DNA from 2 places in the Bacillus sp. MN7755 genome. Region 2 is predicted to be linked to the other one. Evidence: riboswitches for the same ligand, from Rfam matches in the RefSeq annotation. Region 2 holds a riboswitch; the other holds the start of a gene.
The links. A riboswitch is a leader RNA that binds a small molecule or an ion and turns the genes downstream of it on or off. The one in region 2 is predicted to bind S-adenosylmethionine.
Positions count from the first base shown of each region.

Region 1: another riboswitch for S-adenosylmethionine. It lies ahead of metK (methionine adenosyltransferase); the one in region 2 lies ahead of ACYVEC_RS03870 (cyclase family protein).

Region 1 is NZ_BTRL01000017.1:321,575-325,001, forward strand. Features, by position in the region: gene ACYVEC_RS20950 (hypothetical protein) at 248-427, shown strand; gene ACYVEC_RS20955 (hypothetical protein) at 434-613, shown strand; gene metK (methionine adenosyltransferase) at 655-1,854, opposite strand; SAM riboswitch class I at 2,022-2,143, opposite strand; gene pckA (phosphoenolpyruvate carboxykinase (ATP)) at 2,372-3,427, shown strand, end outside.
Region 2 is NZ_BTRL01000005.1:130,247-133,673, forward strand. Features, by position in the region: gene ACYVEC_RS03860 (nucleotidyltransferase domain-containing protein) at 1-168, opposite strand, end outside; gene ACYVEC_RS03865 (PRK06851 family protein) at 291-1,400, opposite strand; SAM riboswitch class I at 1,550-1,662, shown strand; gene ACYVEC_RS03870 (cyclase family protein) at 1,746-2,378, shown strand; gene ACYVEC_RS03875 (hypothetical protein) at 2,406-2,786, opposite strand; partial or broken gene ACYVEC_RS03880 (ATP-binding protein) at 3,001-3,427, opposite strand, start outside.

The DNA of each region.
Region 1 (3,427 bases), on a different contig from region 2:
CTCTTCCTTTCTTAAAGACTTTTCTTCATTTTATCATACATATCTTTACACAATTATGTATGAAGCCGATGATGCATCATGATACAATATAAGTATACTAATCCACAAAAAGGAAAATAAAAAACATTCTTTCTTATCCCCCTAGACTTCACATCATTAGCTAACCTTTAACTTTTCTTATATTTTCTACATAGTAGAATTCAGTTTTTAAAATTGCACTACCAAATAAATCGGAGGTCTACATATTATGGAACTATATAAAAAATTAACAACAACATTCATCCTCTTATTTGTTGCTTCCATCACTGTCGGTTTTTCTCTAAAAGGCGCAATCCCATACTCTACATTAGTAAGCATTATATTCGCAACGCTATTTTTACTGAGCAGTGCATTTTGCGCAGGAAAAGCACGTCAAATGAAAGGTTAATTTCACATGTTTCAAAAAAAGCCAACTGTTTGTAAATCATGCCAAAAAGAAATAAAAACATATGAAAAAGCGTGGATTCATATGCCATTTCCAGCAAGCGGCATAACAAATATGAAAAAGTATATTGAGCTAGACGGAGAAGTGTATTGCAAATCATGCATCCAAATCATAAGTAAAACGAAATAAAAAAAGCTTTGCGCTCACTGCGCAAAGCTTTTTTTCATATATTATAGACCAGCTTGCTCTTTTAAAGCTGCAGCTTTGTCTGTACGTTCCCATGATAGATCTACATCAGTACGTCCGAAGTGGCCGTAAGCTGCTGTTTGTTTGTAAATTGGGCGACGTAAGTCTAGCATTTTAATAATACCAGCTGGGCGAAGATCGAAGTTGTTACGAACTAGTTCTACTAGTACGTCTTCAGATACTTTACCAGTGCCGAATGTATCAACTGAAATTGATACTGGTTGTGCTACACCGATTGCGTATGCAAGTTGTACTTCTGCTTTATCAGCAAGACCAGCTGCTACGATGTTTTTCGCAACATAACGAGCTGCATATGCTGCAGAGCGGTCAACTTTTGTTGCATCTTTACCAGAGAATGCACCACCACCGTGGCGAGCGTATCCACCGTAAGTATCAACGATGATTTTACGTCCTGTTAAACCAGCATCACCTTGTGGTCCACCAATTACGAAGCGACCAGTTGGGTTAATGAAGAATTTCGTTTCTCCATCCATTAATTCTGCTGGAACTACAGTCCTAATTACATGCTCTTTTAAATCGCGATCGATTTCTTCCCATGTAACATCTGGATGATGCTGTGTAGAAATTACAATTGTATCTACACGTACAGGTTTACCATTTTCATCATACTCAACTGTAACTTGCGTTTTTCCATCCGGACGTAAGTATGATAATGTATCATCTTTACGTACTTCAGTTAAACGGCGAGCTAATTTGTGAGCAAGCGAGATTGGAAGTGGCATTAATTCTTGTGTCTCATTACATGCGAAACCAAACATTAAACCTTGGTCTCCTGCACCAATTGCCTCAATCTCAGCGTCAGTCATTTGACCTTCGCGTGCTTCTAGCGCTTGGTCAACACCCATAGCGATGTCAGCAGATTGCTCATCGATAGATGTTAAAACTGCACAAGTTTCTGCATCGAATCCGTATTTTGCGCGTGTGTAACCAATGCCTTGAATTGTTTCACGAACGATTTTTGGAATATCTACGTAAGTAGAAGTCGTAATTTCCCCCGCTACCAATACTAAACCAGTTGTTACAGTTGTTTCACAAGCTACACGTGCATTTGCGTCTTTTGATAAGATCGCATCTAAAATTGAATCAGAAATTTGGTCACAAATTTTATCTGGATGTCCTTCAGTTACAGACTCAGATGTGAACAGATGACGTTTTTTTGTCATGTGGTAAACCTCCCTACAGTAATTGTATATATTGTACGGAACTCATCCTTAATTTGCCACAAACTGCGACATACATTTATTCTCCCACAAGCATACAGAAAAACCTTTCCTACTTTACATAGAGGAAAGGTTTAATTTGCTACTTGCATACTGCTTTTTGCCCTTCGCTCTTATCGTTCGAGACCTGTAGCCTCGCACAGGTTTTAGCACCTATTCACCTGTATTTACCACTACAAGTGAGGTTGCTGGGCTTCATCGGGCCTGTCCCTCCGCCAGCTCGGGATAAGAGAGTATCCGTCCCAACCTATACTAAAGAAATGATATTCATTTGTCAATTAATATTCACATTTTCCTGAAAGTTTTTCTCAATACGCCTAAAATGAAATATTAATAAGGAAATAATGTATTCACACAAACAAAAAGAAATAAATAGTATACATTATTTATATAATTGTGTTATACTCTTGTTGGGGATTACGAGAAATATTTCATTAAATGAAAAGGATGGTATATAAATATGAGTACTGTGAATGTCCAAATTGGTTTACACGAATTATTGAACGGAAGCAATGCACAGATTCAACTAAGTGTTCCGCAATTAGTGGAAAAAGTATTAATGCGAAATGAAGGGAAATTAACTTCGACTGGTGCCGTTTCTGCTTCAACAGGAAAATATACAGGACGTTCTCCTAAAGATAAATTTATTGTGAAAGAAGCATCGGTTGCTGACAAAATTGCTTGGGGAGCTGTGAATCAACCGATTTCTGAAGAACATTTTAATAAATTATATACTAAAGTTTTAGAATACTTAAAAGAAAAAGAAGAGTTATTCGTCTTCAATGGATTTGCAGGCGCTGACCGCAATTACCGCCTACCAATTCAAGTTATTAACGAATATGCATGGCACAATTTATTTGTACATCAATTATTCATTCGTCCAACTGAAGAAGAATTAACAACTCATGAATCAGAGTTCACAATTGTTTCTGCGCCGAATTTCAAAGCTGATCCAGCTGTTGACGGTACAAACTCTGAAGCATTCATTATGGTTTCATTCGAAAAACGTATCGTACTAATTGGTGGTACAGAATACGCTGGAGAAATGAAAAAATCAATCTTCTCTATTATGAACTTCTTACTACCTGAACAAGATATTCTTTCTATGCATTGCTCTGCAAACGTAGGTGAAGAAGGTGACGTAGCACTATTCTTCGGTTTATCTGGAACAGGTAAAACAACATTATCTGCTGATCCAAACCGCAAATTAATCGGTGATGATGAGCATGGTTGGTCTGATAACGGTGTATTCAATATTGAAGGCGGTTGCTACGCAAAATGTGTAAACCTTTCTCACGAGAAAGAACCACAAATTTTCGATGCAATCAAATTTGGATCTGTTTTAGAAAACGTTATCATTAATAACCAAACGCGTATCGCAGACTATAACGATACTACTTTAACAGAAAATACTCGTGCTGCATACCCTATGCATGCGATCGATAATATCGTACTGCCAAGTGTTGCTGGACACCCAAATACAATCATTTTCTTAACTGCTGATGCATCTGGCGTA
Region 2 (3,427 bases):
AATTGATAAATACCATTCTACAGGGTGTATATAAACGAACCTAACATCATAATCACTATCTTTCGATGGAAATCCCCAAGCACGGCTCCCGGATTCCACCGCAAATAAAATTTTTACATCATTCTCTTTTTCAATTCTTTCTAACTCTGCCCTAATTTTCTCTCTCATTTCATACCCTCTCCATTTTTTGATTATTTCCTTGGAAATTCGACAAATATACTACTAAGTTTACTACATACTAAAATAGCTGTCAGAAAATTCCCGACAGCCTGTCAAAATTCCTCATTTTTTTATTTGTTCTTTTCTGTTACACTAACCGCAATTCGTTCAAACTCTTTTTGAATCTCCTCTTTATATGCGTCTACTTTTGAAAAATCCATAGCAGCAATATAAATTCGTTCTAATTTATCACGAACCGATTTTGCTTTCGCTAAGAAAGACATTGCCTCATTCATTTTTGCTTTATATTGAATCGACACGTCTCGAATTTCTGCCGCATACTTCTCATCTGTCCCTGGTGTCACAATCAGGGCATACATATCTATAATCTCATCACCTTCGCGGCTTGGAAAATATTCATGTGGTGCGGTGCTATCAAAAATTGCAAACCCTAATTCTCTTACGATAACCATATCAAGACTATTTGGATCAAATCCACAATGATATACTTCAACTTCAAATCCTTTTTCTTCTGCCGCTTTAGCTAATTTTTTGAGCATTGTTGATTTCCCAGAGCCTGGGCGCCCTTTTATAAAATAACGATGTGGTAATCTTTCTGTTAAATTAGGAACAAAATCAACTGCTCCTTTCGGTGTAGCTGCTCCTAAAAAGCGATGTTTCACAAGAGATTGTTTCCCGCCTTTATCTGTAAACAATTTTTGAATCAGCTGATCTGTTAGTTTATTTGCTTTATTAAAATCAATATTATTAATATATATTTTCTCCCACTCATCATGTATAACTAATGCCTCGTTAAAACAAGCGTACGCTGTTTGAAAAGCTTTGCTTGCTTCTGAAACAAATCGTTCAATTTCCACCTTTTGCTTTCTTAATTTATCTGAGTCCCAAGCAACCCCTAAATTGATATATTCCTCGACGACTCCTGGCATTTTCGGCTCAATCACATGCGGTGATGTTCCATCAACAATTCCTACTTTTAACTTCGGGATAATTACACCGTCAACCGATTTGTTATCAGAAGAACAGTGTAAAAATTCAATATCATACCCTTTTTCAACCCATTCACGACCTATTGCCTTAATTAAAGAAGATTTCCCCGTTCCAGGGCCACCCTTTAAAATAAATAACCTGTTTAGCCCTTTTAAATTCTCTTCGTATAAATTATGAAATCCTCTAGCTGTATTTCCACCAGCATAATAATTCAATACATTTCCTGTCACTGCACTCACTCCTTCGCAGCATTCTATTTACATAAGCTACAATATGCGAGCAACTTTATTTGGGTGAATACCTATTTTGTATTGCAGAAAAAAAGGAAATGAATTACAATTTTATTATCATGAAAATTCAGAATTTAAAATTGAATATACCTTTATCAAGAGAGGCAGAGGGATCGGCCCTTTGAAGCCCAGCAACCTCAGTTTATACAAACTGAATAGGTGCTAATTCCTGCAAAATGCATTGCATTTTGGAAGATAAGACTCAATTAGTATGTAAAGCTCATCTTTCTTGATTATGAAGGATGTTTTTTTTATATTTTAAAACGTATATTGGAGGTATTTAAAGTGAAAGTAATTGACCTATCACAAACATTTGAAAACAATATGTCTCAATTCCCTGGAACACCAAAAATCAATCTAGAAGCCATTACAAGCGTTGAAGAGACCGGCTATCAAGTTACAGATTTTCATTCTGTCGTTCATGTTGGTACGCATTGTGATGCTCCTGCGCATTTCATTTCAGGCGCAACGACCATCGATCAATTACCCCTTGATCAATTTGTAGGCGAAGCCGTTCTTATCGATGTAACTCATATTCAAGAGAGAAAGTTACATAAGGAAGTACTGCATGATGTTGATATACAAGAAGGCGATATTGTTATTTTCCATTCCAATCTATCTACTAAATGGAATACAGAGGCGTATGAGAAAGAAGCTTTTTATCTTTCTGAAGAATTAGCTGAAGAACTAGTTCAATTAAAAGTAAAATCTGTCGGTTTAGATTTCATTTCTCCTGATGAGGTAACGACAGAAACATCACCGATTCATCATATACTACTTGGGAATAATATTTATTTAATTGAAAACTTAACAAACTTAAATGCCATTAACACGGAACGTTTCTTTTTCTCTGCTGCACCTTTAAAAATTAAAGATAGTGACGGTGCTTTTGCAAGAGCATTCGCTGTTATTTTTTAAACAAATTACACAAAAAAGCAAAGGTCATCATTGACCTTTGCTTCTATATTTTTTATTTAAATTAAGAAAGAATTGCTCGACACGAGGACGTACCCAAGCTAAATAATCTTTCTCTTTCTTCTTTGTACAAGCTATTTCTTCCCCATCTACCATCTCGACAAGCTCTAGCTCTAACAGTTGCCTCGTAAATGCTAACATATTTATTTCTTCGGCCGGATACTCTTCTTTCAATTTCTCCTCAATTTCCCCCAATAAAAAACCGTCACGCATCATTGCCAATGCATCAATCCAAAGTGGCGGCATTTCATATTTTTCTCCTGTAATTGTATCTTTTACAATATAATTCTTTTGCTCTTTTCGAAATTGAATCGTGTGCAAGCATACAGTCGAATTTAATGTTAATTCCATCATACCACCCCTTTCATCATATCTGCATAGAAAAAAGGATGCGCGTGCACCCCTTACTACCGTAACCGTTACATGAATAACAAATCTCATGTCGATATTTTCCTCCATTATAAACGAAGTATTTTATAAAAAAAACCCTTCTTGAAACATTTTATAAAATGTTTATATTTACACAACAAGAACACTTTTCTGAAAAATATTTTCTTCTAGCACATTATACTATCGGTAAAAAAATCTCCACTTTCGTTCCTATTCCCACGCTACTTTGAATCGCAGTACTTCCTTGATGTTCCTTAATAATTTTATATGTGATCATCAATCCAAGTCGTCCCGTACCATTCTCCTTTGTTGTGTAAACAACTTTTCCAACCTTCTCTATACCAAAACCTTGATCTTCAACAGAAATACACAAATGCCTTTCAGTTTTTTGATATGCACGAATATGAATATCTCCACCTTCTGGCATTGATTCTATTCCATTTTTAATAACACTTGTTTTAATTGTTTATCATCACCATTTATAACAGGTAGATTTCTATCTACTTGCACATGAAATTTCACTCTATATCGTGCTGCATAACTTTCCATTAGCTGTACAACATATAAAAGGATTTCCGTATATTACACCATTCATAATTCGT